3 regions of the Marinobacter sp. M1C genome follow, and region 2 is predicted to be linked to each of the others. Evidence: predicted binding sites of a transcription regulator. Region 2 holds the regulator's gene; each other region holds the start of a gene.

What was found. Region 2 encodes sigma-54, which starts transcription at its own class of promoters, with help from an activator protein. Its sites were predicted from a motif close to ANTGGCATNNANNTTGCTNT; they were not measured.
Region 1: flgA (flagellar basal body P-ring formation chaperone FlgA) is a predicted target of sigma-54. The motif match lies at 2,776-2,795, and genes of this name have one in related genera.
Region 3: MIH19_RS02595 (PEP-CTERM sorting domain-containing protein) is a predicted target of sigma-54. The motif match lies at 2,554-2,573, and genes of this name have one in related genera.

What each region holds. Positions count from the first base shown of each region.
Region 1 is NZ_CP092289.1:2,035,492-2,039,653, forward strand. Features, by position in the region: gene mnmC (FAD-dependent 5-carboxymethylaminomethyl-2-thiouridine(34) oxidoreductase MnmC) at 1-206, opposite strand, end outside; gene MIH19_RS09680 (peptidylprolyl isomerase) at 203-823, opposite strand; gene MIH19_RS09685 (flagellar protein FlgN) at 901-1,371, opposite strand; gene flgM (flagellar biosynthesis anti-sigma factor FlgM) at 1,379-1,699, opposite strand; gene flgA (flagellar basal body P-ring formation chaperone FlgA) at 1,909-2,610, opposite strand; gene MIH19_RS09700 (chemotaxis protein CheV) at 2,822-3,751, shown strand; gene MIH19_RS09705 (protein-glutamate O-methyltransferase CheR) at 3,788-4,162, shown strand, end outside.
Region 2 is NZ_CP092289.1:3,133,900-3,138,061, forward strand. Features, by position in the region: gene lptA (lipopolysaccharide transport periplasmic protein LptA) at 1-296, shown strand, start outside; gene lptB (LPS export ABC transporter ATP-binding protein) at 274-999, shown strand; gene MIH19_RS14700 (RNA polymerase factor sigma-54) at 1,170-2,702, shown strand; gene hpf (ribosome hibernation promoting factor) at 2,746-3,045, shown strand; gene ptsN (PTS IIA-like nitrogen regulatory protein PtsN) at 3,131-3,598, shown strand; gene rapZ (RNase adapter RapZ) at 3,651-4,162, shown strand, end outside.
Region 3 is NZ_CP092289.1:549,811-553,972, reverse strand. Features, by position in the region: gene MIH19_RS02605 (hypothetical protein) at 1-1,153, opposite strand, end outside; gene MIH19_RS02600 (hypothetical protein) at 1,167-1,952, opposite strand; gene MIH19_RS02595 (PEP-CTERM sorting domain-containing protein) at 1,949-2,506, opposite strand; gene MIH19_RS02590 (hypothetical protein) at 2,737-2,970, opposite strand; gene MIH19_RS02585 (3'-5' exonuclease) at 4,077-4,162, shown strand, end outside.

The sequences.
Region 1 (4,162 bases), 1.1 Mb from region 2:
TGCCAGCAGGCCAGAAAGTTCAGCCCGAGGTCGAATTCGCCCGCGGCAAAAACCGTCTGCTGAGAGTGGGTGACTCGCTCAACGTGCTGTATCTGTATTTTCTCCAGACTGAGCTCGTCATAAATCCGGTTACTGGCGCCGTTTAAGTAAAGCCTGCCACTCCCCAGCCAGGTTACTTCAGCGTGAGCAAGGGCCGGCCCGATCATTGATCACTGGAATCAACAATCGACATGCTTTCAATCCTAATCGTCTGAAGCGGAACATCATTCATGCCTTGGCGTGGCCCGGTTTGTAAAGTGGCTATGGCGTCAACCACGTCCATGCCGGAAACAACCTTGCCAAACACCGCGTAACCTGCACCGCGCGAGTTGGGGTTAAGGAAGTCGTTATCGATCAAGTTGACAAAAAATTGGGCCGTAGCCGAATCTGGCGCATTCGTCCGCGCCATGGCGAGGGTACCACGCAGGTTTGGCAGAGAGAGAGTGGCTTCGTTGCGGATGGGCGGGCTGGTTTGCTTGCGCTGCAGCTGTTCAGTGAAACCGCCGCCTTGAATCATAAATCCCGGAATCACCCGATGAAATACGGTGCCTTCGTAATAACCCGAACGCATGTAATCCATAAAATTAGCCACGGTTTCCGGTGCAACGTCTGGCCTGAGTTGAATCGTAAAACGGCCTTCGGAGGTTATCACGTCTACTTTTACCAAATCCTGAGTGCCGAGGTCGCTGGCGCTGTCGTCAGCATTGGCGGTGCCGGACATTGCGACAGATGCGGTCAGAACGGAAAAGCAAAATGCGGAAAGAAAACGTTTTACAGCGGGCATACTCTGGCTACCTTGGCAGATTGGGATTGAAAATATGATTAAAAGACGGCAGCAAAGCGCAACAGATCACTGGCGCCTCAGGCGCTGGCCAGAATAGTACTGGATGACACCGCCGTATGCTGGCCACCAGCACCGTAGAGTTTCTGCCGGCTGCTGGAACCGCGCACTATATCACTTAATCTGGCCAGGCGTTTTTGCATATGAGCCATTACCCGGCCGTTGTTTTGATTCAGCTGCTGGCACTGGGTCAGTGCCTGATCGGCCTGTTGCCAGAGTTGGTGAAGTTCAGTTAGTCCAGCGGCGGCAATAAAGCGGGAAGGATTACCGCTCTCAGGACGAAAGCCCATAGCAACCAGAGCGTGAATTTTGAGTTTGGCGCGTTCGCGAATTTGCTCTAGCTGAGCGTTTTTTTCATCAGTCAGTGCTTGCAGCTGCTTCATGTCAGAGGTAGACAGCAGTTCTTTTTCAGCGCGCAAAAGATCCGCCATAGCAGACAACTGGCGGATATCTTGCGCAAGAAGGTTTTTCAGATCATCAATAGCGGCCATAATTTATTCATCCAAATATGCTTTTATCCATATCAAGCATTTTCTGGGCCAATTGTTGAGCGTCTACCTTGTAACTGCCGTCTTCCAGAGCACTGCGAATCTGAGCGATCCGCTCATCGTCCATTTCCGGGAAGTCGCCCAGCTTTTGTTCTAGCTGTTTGAGATCGCGGGCCTGACTGCTCAAATTAACACTCTCACCGCGGGCCTGCGTGCTTTGGGCCGTGGCCTGCTCCACCGTTGCGGTTTTGGCCGCGTTGCCGGCTTTGTCGGCAGTGGGGCGCTGGGTGTTGATTTGGCTTTGGTTGATTCCATTGAAGTCAACGGACATGTTAGTACCTGCTGTATTGGTTGCGGCGCCGATCGAGGCGCAAAATATGGTCTATGACTGAGTAACGGCGGCGGTCAAAAAAGCTTTAACATATTTTTACAAAAAAATAGCCGGTTAGTTTTTGCCGCTTGTGTTTTCGCGGCACGGGCTTACGCAATGTAAACGGCAAAAAAGTGCCGGACAGCGTCGCCTGGTTTTTCGTTCGTTTGTTACATCGGAATCAGCACTTGGCCGGGCGCGGTCACTCGGCCTTTGATGGTCCGTAAAGACTGAAGATTTTCTACCAGCACCTGCTCACCAATCGCCGCATTGGCCAGGGCCTTCCCGCGCGAACGTACGGTAAAAGAGCCGCTGCTGGCGGTGATCATAACATGGTCGCCACGCTCCACGGCATCGGGTGCCGAAAGTAGATCCGGGGTGATCAGCGAGCCACTGTTAATGGACCGACGAACTTCCATACCGATGATTAACTGCGCTTCAGCAATGGTTCCACGGCGGCTGGCATTCACCACAACGGTCTGCTGGCTTAACATATCGGCGCGAAGGCGCTCGCCGCGGGCGAGTGGGCGGCTAGCCACCAAAGCCGGTCCCCGAATGTCTACGGTAGCACCCAGATACATGCGCCATGGTCGCTCGCCGCTGCACTCGATTAACATAGAGGGCTGGCCGGATTTCCAAGGGTCACCGCTGAAATGAACGCTCAGCGGACCACTGCAGGCAGCCAATGACAATCTGGGGTCGGGTTTTGCACTTTCATAGCTGACTTCATAGCCTGCAGCGGCCTGTTCTGTGGCAAACTGTTGCAAAAACAGATTAGCCGCAGTGTGAATGTCATGTGCGGTAGAGTTTGCCAGTGCAAACGGGCTTAGGCATAGGCCGAGAAGGGCAGTGACAAGAGTGTGTTTGCGCATATATATGAAAGCGTCCTGTTTTGCCGATGTGTTGGTAAAGCCGGTTGTGCTGCGAAAAATTCATTCCGGTGGCATCACGATTTGCGGGCACTGGCCGTTAAACCTGACATGCGATAGCGATATTTTGGCGCATGTGAGAAAAATTGCTCTTTCAAGACACTTGAGAAAGCAAAAACTGTGCCGGTTAGCCCGGCCGTCGGGAGAAAGAACTATGGCAGGTGTATTGGACAGCGTGAACCAGCGTACGCAGTTGGTCGGAAAAAACCGGCTGGAGTTGCTATTGTTTCGGCTCCGCGGGCGCCAGGTTTATGGCATTAACGTGTTCAAGGTAAAAGAGGTATTGCAGTGCCCTAAGCTGTTCAGCATTCCCAGCAGCCTACCGGTGGTTCGCGGCGTGGCCTACACACGCGGCGCGACTATTCCGATTATTGATTTGGCGATGGCGATTGGTATGCCGGCCATTCCTCAAGAAGATCTGGTCACCAGTTTTGTGATCATTACCGAGTACAATCGCAAAACCCAAGGCTTTCTGGTGAGTGGCGTGGAAGGCATTGTGAATATGAACTGGGAAGATATTCTGCCACCGCCTAAAGGCGCAGGCCGCGATGTATACCTGACAGCCGTCACAAAAATTGACGACAAACTGGTTGAAATCATTGATGTAGAGAAGGTTCTTTCGGAAGTGGCTCCGTTAAAGGAAAACGTTGGCGAAGACATTCTCAGCCGCAGTGCAGGGCGGGTACAAGGCCATCTTCCGGTGTTGGTGGTGGACGACTCGAATGTGGCCCGGCGGCAGATTGAACGTTGTTTGAAAGCCATAGGTATGGACGTTGTTGCCCATAATGATGGCAAGCAGGCTCTGGACTATCTGACGGAGATCACCGCCGACGGTTCCAAAGCGACGGACCATCACTCGATGATGATTTCCGACGTTGAAATGCCTGAAATGGACGGCTATACACTGGTTGCGCGCTGCAAGGAAAATCCGCTGATTAGCGAACTGTTTATTATGCTGCATACTTCCCTGAGCGGCGTGTTTAACAAAGCGATGGTTCAGAAAGTGGGGGCAGACGATTTTATGGCGAAATTCAGCCCAGACGAACTGGCCGAGCGGGTTATGGATATTATTGATGGAAAATAAACGTGTTACTTCACAGGCTGTCAGAATCGAGAATGCATGAAATCTGAAATCACTCCTCAGGAATACGCGGCGTTCAAGACCTTTTTACAAAACGCATCGGGCATTCTGCTGGGCGACAATAAACAGTATCTGGTGAAGAGCCGGCTGCGCCGGATTCTGGAAGACAATCAGCTTGGCTCTCTTGGCGAGTTACTTGATCGCCTGAAGCGTCCAGGCCGCAATAATTTGAGTGAAGTGGTTATTGATGCTATGACCACCAACGAAACCTTATGGTTTCGTGATAATCACCCGTTCCGCATTTTACAGGCTATTTTGTTGCCTGAGTTTGCAGACCGTAAAATGTCGCAACCGTTACGTATCTGGTCGGCGGCATGTTCTACCGGACAAGAACCTTATTCCACAGCAATGGTG
Region 2 (4,162 bases):
CCACCGGCACCCCGGCCCACTACGTTCAGCCCACGGCCAACGGAAAAGGGGAAACCGACGCAAAAGCCCTCACCATAACCTGGTCTGCTGCCGAGAAGCAGCTGACCTTTGAACGCGACGCAGTGATCATGCAAACTGGCAATATTTTTCGCGGTGAACTGATTCTTTACGACACCGTGAACCGCGTCGTCACTGCCCAAGGCAGCACCGAAGCAGGCTCCGGGTCAGGCCGGGTAGAAATGACGATCCAGCCGCGCAGCACACAGGAATCCGATGGCCGTTCTCAGAGCCAGTAATCTGGCAAAAAGCTACAAACAGAAAAAAGTGGTGATTGACGTGTCGCTGGAAATTCGCAGCGGCGAAATCGTCGGACTGCTAGGCCCTAACGGTGCTGGCAAAACCACCTGCTTTTATATGATTGTCGGGTTGGTGCAGGCTGACCACGGCCGCATTACGATTGATAACCAGGACATCACCCCGCTGCCCATGCACGGCCGTGCCCGCAAAGGCATTGGCTACCTACCCCAGGAAGCCTCGGTGTTTCGCAAGCTCACCGTGCGCGACAATATCATTGCCATTCTGGAAACCCGTAAAAATATGAAACGGGCGGAACGCGAAGCGAAGTTAGAGGAATTGCTAGCCGAGTTTCACATCAATCACATCCGCGACAGTATGGGTATGGCCTTGTCTGGGGGCGAGCGCCGCCGGGTAGAAATTGCTCGCGCACTGGCTATGGAGCCCGCTTTTATTCTGCTGGACGAACCCTTCGCCGGGGTGGACCCAATCTCGGTTAGCGACATCAAGCAAATCATTCGCCACCTACGCGACAAAGGCATAGGCGTACTGATCACCGACCACAACGTGCGCGACACCCTGGACATCTGCGAAAACGCCTACATTGTATCCGGGGGCCATATTATTGCCTCCGGCAGCTCCGCCGAAATCTTTGCCAATCAACAGGTCAAAGAGGTCTACCTGGGCAACGAATTCCGGCTGTAATAAACCTTAAAAGTGGGCATGCGATGACATCGCCAAAGGTGAATCGGTTGATTCCCCGGCGAACTCTAGTAGACTCGGCAGAGAATTTGCTTGTGAACGCAAACCCCGGTTAGCCAACCTTTTTTCGGTGGCTGCCACGCGCCAACCGATCGAGTAATGGATTCCCAAGAATGGTGATGAAAGCTTCTTTGCAGCTCAAGCTGGGCCAGAGCCTGACCATGACGCCCCAGCTCCAGCAGGCGATTCGCCTGCTACAGCTTTCTACCCTCGACTTGCAACAGGAAATTCAGCAGGCACTGGAATCCAACCCCATGTTGGAAGCACCGGAAGACGACGATCACGGCGATGAGGAATCCACGCACGCTGACACCAACAGCGATCAAAATACGGACTCCAGCGCAACAGATGCCTCGGTGGACACCAGCAAAGACTGGGACGAAAACGAAAATGGTCCCGACTGGGCCAGCGAAAACGAAATCCCCGATACCCTGCCAGACGACCTACCAGTGGATACGGCTTGGGACGACGTATACCAATCGGCGCCGGCACCGGCCAGCAGCAATGGCGACGATAACGACTACGATTTTGAAACTCGCAACTCGCCCGCTGAAACCCTGCGCGATCACCTGGAGTGGCAGCTTAACCTGACCACCATGACGGACCGCGACCGCGCCGTTGCTCACGCCCTGATGGACGCCGTTGACGAGCGCGGCTACCTGACCAGCTCGCTGGCCGAGATTTATACCGGCCTGCAGGACGAACAAGACGACGACCCGCTGGAACTGGATGAACTTGAAGCGGTACTAAGACGCCTACAGTTTTTTGACCCACCCGGTGTGTTTGGCCGCAACTTGCAGGAATGCCTGCTAATCCAACTGAACCAGATGTCACCAGACACCCCTTGGGTTTCTCAGGCGCGCATGGTCATCACCCACTACATCAGCCTGCTGGGCAACCGTGACTACGCCCAACTGCTGCGTCGTAGCCGCTTAAAAGAAGATCAGCTAAAACACGTACTGGCGCTGATTACCAGCCTGAACCCGCGCCCCGGCGATGTGATTGACCGAACCGAACCGGACTACGTGATTCCAGACGTGATTGTGTACAAGCGCAACGAGCGCTGGCGGGTAGAGCTGAACCCAGAAATTGCACCGCGCATTCGCGTCAATGCCAGCTATGCTTCATTGATAAAGCGCGCTGATAGCAGCGCTGATAACACCTACATGCGCGATCAGTTGCAAGAGGCTAAATGGTTCATTAAAAGCCTGCAAAGTCGCAACGAAACGCTGCTAAAAGTGGCTACCCGTATTGTGGAATATCAACAGGGTTTTCTAGACCAGGGGGAAGAAGCCATGAAGCCGTTGATCCTCTCGGAAATCGCCCAAGCCGTAGAAATGCATGAATCTACCATCTCCCGGGTAACCACCCAGAAATTCATGCATACACCTCGCGGCATTTTTGAACTCAAATATTTTTTCTCCAGCCATGTCAGCACCGATGCTGGCGGAGAATGTTCTTCAACTGCCATCCGCGCCATGATAAAAAAACTGATAGCCGTTGAAACCTCCAAAAAACCGTTGAGCGACAGCAAGATTGCCGCCATGCTTGGGGAACAGGGAATCCAAGTGGCACGGCGTACCGTGGCCAAATACCGGGAGGCACTACAAATACCTCCATCGAACGAAAGAAAGCGACTGGTGTAGCAGCACCAATGTAACAACACCGATGCAATAGCAGGAGAAGCCTATGCAACTCAATATTTCTGGCCATCATGTCGAACTGACCGAAGCACTCAAAGAGTACGTGAACGAAAAGTTCCAGCGCTTGGAGCGCCACTTCGACCAGATTAGTAACACCAATGTGACTCTGCAGGTGGAAAAATTGCGCCAGATAGCCGAAGCTACCGTAAATATAAGCGGTGGCGAATTGCACGCTAAGGCCGAAAATGAAGACATGTACGCAGCGATTGACGCTCTGGTGGACAAACTGGACCGCCAGATCCTCAAGTACAAAGAAAAGCAAGTATCCCGGATGCATGGTAACTAACACCGGATACAACGCGTAAACGCTTCACGCGCTGCGGCATGGCACCATGCCGCAGCCTTTTTTTTAATGGAAGTACCGTCGACCCATGAGCGAGACATCCCTGACTATAGAAACCATCCTTGCCCCGGAACTGACACTTTGTAACGTGCCAGCGTCCAGCAAGAAAAGGGTTCTTGAGTTTATTGCAGAGCAAATTCACCTGCATAACGCCACCTTGGGCAACACTCAGATATTCAGCAATCTGATTGCCCGCGAGCGCCTGGGGTCTACCGGAATCGGCCAAGGCATCGCTATTCCCCACTGCCGCCTGGAAGGCCTGGAGCACGTTATTGGCCTTCTCATCACCCTCAGCGAAAGCGTGGACTTCGATGCCATTGACAACCAGCCGGTGGATTTAGTTTTTGCTCTGGTTGTGCCAAAAGAAGCCACCAGCGAGCATCTTGAGCTGCTTAGCCAGCTTGCAGAAAAATTCAACGACCGGGCTTTTTGTGACCGTCTGCGCCAGTCGGAAGATGCCATTACCCTATTTCAACGTATGACCTCGGGACGCTAATCTGTCTTGACCGGATCCACTTCGACCGTTCGCACTCAAAGGGGTATTAACGATGAAACTGATTATTGTTAGCGGCCGCTCCGGATCGGGTAAAAGTACCGCGTTGCACGTTCTTGAAGATCTGGGTTTCTACTGCATCGACAACTTACCCATTGGCCTTCTGTTCCCGCTGACCAAAGAAGCTGCCGCACAAGAGCCTGCCGGCCGCCTGCACAAAATGGCGGTGAGTATAGACGCGCGCAACCTGTCCGGTGAACTGGCCAATTTCGAAGATATTCACGGACGCCTGAAGGACACCGGCGTCAGCACTGAAATCATATTTTTAGACGCCGACGAGCAATCTCTGCTGCAACGCTTTCATGCTACCCGACGCAAGCACCCACTGAGCGACGATCACACGTCATTGCGCGAAGCCATTAGCTCAGAAAAAAAACTGCTGGAACCCTTGTCGAATCTGGCTGACCTTTACATAAACACCACTGGCATGGGCATGTATGATTTGCGGGACATGGTCAAACAGCGGGTGGTCGGCCGCAAAGACCAGGAACTGGCGCTGCTGTTCCA
Region 3 (4,162 bases), 2.2 Mb from region 2:
CGCGGCCATCACTCAGTGAAATCTGTACCTGTGCAACTTCTGGAGCTTGCCCGTAATAGTAGTTGACGCCGATACGGTATGTCCCTGTCTCCAGGGATTCGCAGCTCACAAAATAGTTTTCGGGGCCATAGCCGTTCGTATCGTCCACATCTAGGAATCCGCTTAGGCCTCTGCGATTTGAGTAATAGACGTGAGTGCCGTTTGGTTCGTAAACGTGAAGATCGACATCCGGCTGACCGCCCCACTTCAGAGTTACCCGTATAGCGCCATCGCCCGCTTCAACTTCAGGAAACGGCATGGTCGCAACTAAGCCGGCAAACTCTTGATTAAAGTACCCACGGCTGACTAAAGTGGAGTCAAAGTAGGACTCATAGAAGCTATGATTCAGGATGTCGCGCCGATCGTTGAAGATCCCAGGATCATTGTCGACATTGCCGGGTAGGACGCCGACCAGAGAAAAAGATCGGGCAAGATTAATGACCCGGTCGTCATAAGCCGTCCAGTAGTTGTTAGGGCTAACCGTTGAGGCGGCAGGACTGGCAACGCCGATGACTCTGATACTGTTCTTTTTATCTGGCTCAATTCCCGCCACTGTTTGCACAGCGGAGTTCGCAAACAAGTTGCCTTGGCTGTGGGCGAAGATGATGACTCGGTGCCCGGCTTGGAGGTCCCCCTGGTACTTCTGGACGTGCTCTGACAGACTCGCCTCCCGGACGACCGCCACCGCATACATTTCTTCTAGAATGCCGGCAAAGATCTCGATCGAGGGATGTTCATATGGGAGTTGCACCTTTCTCAGCATGTTCAGGGCTGAGAGGTACTCTGCAGCAGACCAGTCGAGCCAGTCGCCATTCTCGGAAAGCTTCTGCTGAAAAACCTCCAAAACGTCATTCATCACGCCCTCAGAGCGGTTATAAGCCAACTGGAATTCGAAAGTCTCTTCGGGATAAGTGTTTTCCAACTGACTCAGGTACGCTCGTTTTAGTTCCTGTTTTGAGCTTGTCGCGTCAGCCAGAGAGTTATCCACGCCATTGCCAAAGTAAATCTTGGTGGTCGTCTGACCGCAGGAAAGATCTTGCTCGGCTGATGCGCCGAAGGAGCACAGTCCGATAACCAATGCCAGTAACACTTCTACCTTGCTGTTTCTTAACACAACCTTTCTCCTTTTAAGGTTGGCAGCCGTCTTGATTCTCTCTGTTTCCGCCAAAAAACTGGCCGGAGAGACGGTCATTGAAGATGTTGTAAGCGTGGTAGCGCTCGTCGGTATTGATGGCGAGACGCTCAACGGCTTTCACCTGCTCGCGGGCGTCATCATCGAACCGGGCGTATAGACAGTCGACCGAGTCGACGATCGACTTAGCAACCGGTTGTAATTCGTTAGCGGGATCGGCAGCACCAATGCGCATCGCTTCTTGGAGTGCTATCGCGTACTGGATCAGTGCTTTTGTCTTCTCTTCGTCAAGGTTCTGCTCAAGGATTTTCCGCTGAAGGTCATCTCTCACGCCGTCTTTGTCGCTATCGATGCCTCCCAGAGTCTCTCGGCCGGCGCTGCCTGGGTCGGGCGGCAGTCCGTTCTGTACCAGTTCGCCGTCAAACGACCACTGAAGCATGTCCATACTAAAAGGTGTTCGCCGGTTCAGCCGAATAAGGATCGCGTCCCGGCTCTGCTGGCTGCCGACAGCTGCAATGTCATCAAAGTGCACCGTTCTATCTAGGACCTCAACACCGGTGCTGACGGATGTGATGGTACCGGTGAGTCCGGTCACGGTATGGTCGTAGCTGCTTGCGACCGAGACACGATAGCTGATCTCATAGACGGTGCGTGAGATTTGCTGAGTATCTACGTTGAGGATTTGGGTGACTTCTATTTCCGATAGTGGGGCAGCTTGAGCTAATCCCCCCGAAGCCAGAGTTGCTATTGCGACTAAGAAACGAAACCGGGCGCTTTTCACCGTCTTACCCCCTTGGCGCAAGCAAATTGAGCAAGTCTTCTTCGCCAGCAAACCAGCCCCATACCGACAACTAGCAAGGTCAGGGAACTAGGCTCAGGAACGGAAATGCTATGTTGATTGATCGCGCCTGAGGCGAGGGACTCAAAAGATGAGGGATCCAGCACGGAATACTGCTGGCCCGAGAGATTGTCATTGCCGAAATAGTCAAACTCGACAGAGAAAAAACCTGTGCTCTGGCCTGGTGCCAGTATGGCAGCGTTATCCAACGCGAAAGCGTCAAAGAGCCCGCCAAAGCCAAATGCTGGAATGGCTTCAGCTACAAAGCTGTCCCATCCCTGCACAGAATTAATCAGCGTAAAGTTAGTATAGGCTTCGGCTACGTAATCGATCGTAAAATAATTGATATCAAACGGAGAGCCGACCGGATTGCTGAGAATGTAGTCGGCTTGCCAGCGATTACCGCCTAGCTCCGTATAGTCTGCGGTAACAATCGGACCAGCTTGAGCTCCCGCCATAAATCCCGTCAGAAAAAGACCGGATATGATTTTTTTCATACATAACTCCATTTGATAGTCATCCATACTTCCCAAGCATGGGATAATAGGCAATATTTTGGCCAACTAGTAAAAAACATTTAAGAGTCAAAAGATAAGAAACTTACGACCTTACTTAAAATTAATAACGTGTAAACGATTCTGACGTTTTTAATGATGCACCTGCATTGAGCTGGGCCCCGAACCCCGGACAGCGAACTGAATGTCCCGGCGAACCGATCGCGAACCGATTAACCGAAGCTGAACAGGCACTCCCAAAAAGAAAATCGGAGAGAAATGGAGATCTGGGCATTGTTGTTGAATTCAGCCTTGAGTTCCGACGCGTTCATTCGATAGGCGAAGCCTTTGCTTTGCACCACCTTCCGGCTGAGGGTGCTTTCGCTTCCCAGAAGGGCGGAAACACCGGATGGCCCAAGAGCCTTTAATAAACCTTTATAACTGTTCGCTCTTACGGTAATGGTCAACTAATCCCCCGCAGTGTTTTAAGGGTATCCTTCACTGCGGGTAACGGATCTTATGTTCATTGGGAGATAGCCTGTTTACCATAACACCTGTTGTCAGCAGTAGACGCGGGGCGGGTAAAGCCACTTTGTTTGTTTTTTGACCGACTCAGCGTGTCTGCCGGAGCGGAGGGGAAAGACCTACGAAAAACAGCTTTAACCACAGGCTTTTCCCCAAATTTTGGGGATAACTTTAAGCCGAATTACGCTTCACTGTTTCTCTCCAGCGGCAACAAAATCTGTGCCTCAGGCAACAGAGTTCATGCTAGGGCAACATTTTCTATGCTCTGACCTGGTTCCGTAATTCTAACCGTTTTCGCTCTCATGGTTCGACCATTGACGTCTATGGTTCGCTCTTTGGCTCTGACGGTTTAACCATTGCTGAATCGATAAAAAAACCATTTAAAACAAGATTTTAAAACGCTATAAGTACGTAATTTTTCAATAAAAAAAGAACTCAATCAGTAAAAATTTCGCTCCCTGTGGATATGTCTTCTCCCGTCCAGGTCTCTCAACTCCGTCTCTCGTCTAGCCCACTAATTATGGTTTTTCCTCGATAAAACATAGAGTTACGTTATATTTTTGATTCTCGCTTTAGCAATGTGCAGTCTACATTGCCTGTGGCCAACCAAGTGTTGCCTGTAGCATCCGTCACGAACCAAACTGGAAGCAAAGTACGTTTATACGGCGGCACCTGAACCATACTTAAACCTTTCAGCACCTGTTATCTGAATCCGGTTCGTGCTTTGCTCAGCAGCAACATTTTCTATGCTCTAATCTGGTTTCGTAATTCTAACTCCCGCACAGAACTAGGTATGGTGCGGGAGCTAAAAAGCAGGCAGTTTGATGGAGCTTTTGCGGGGTTTGGAACCGGTTCTATACAAAAAATCCGCACTGTTTCTCTCCAGCGGCAACAAAATCTGTGCCTCAGGCAACAGAGTTCATGCTCTGAACTGGTTCTACAGCGCCAACTCCCGCACAGAACTAGGTATGGTGCGGGAGCTAAAAAGCAGGCAGTCTGATGGAGCCGCAAAATAAAACGAGTCGGTTATGATCCAGAGTTATCAAAAATGACTTTCGCCTATGAAACTCCGGTATTAGTTGTTGATCTGGAAGCGACCTGTTGGGAGCGTCGATTAGCACCTTTTGGCGAGCG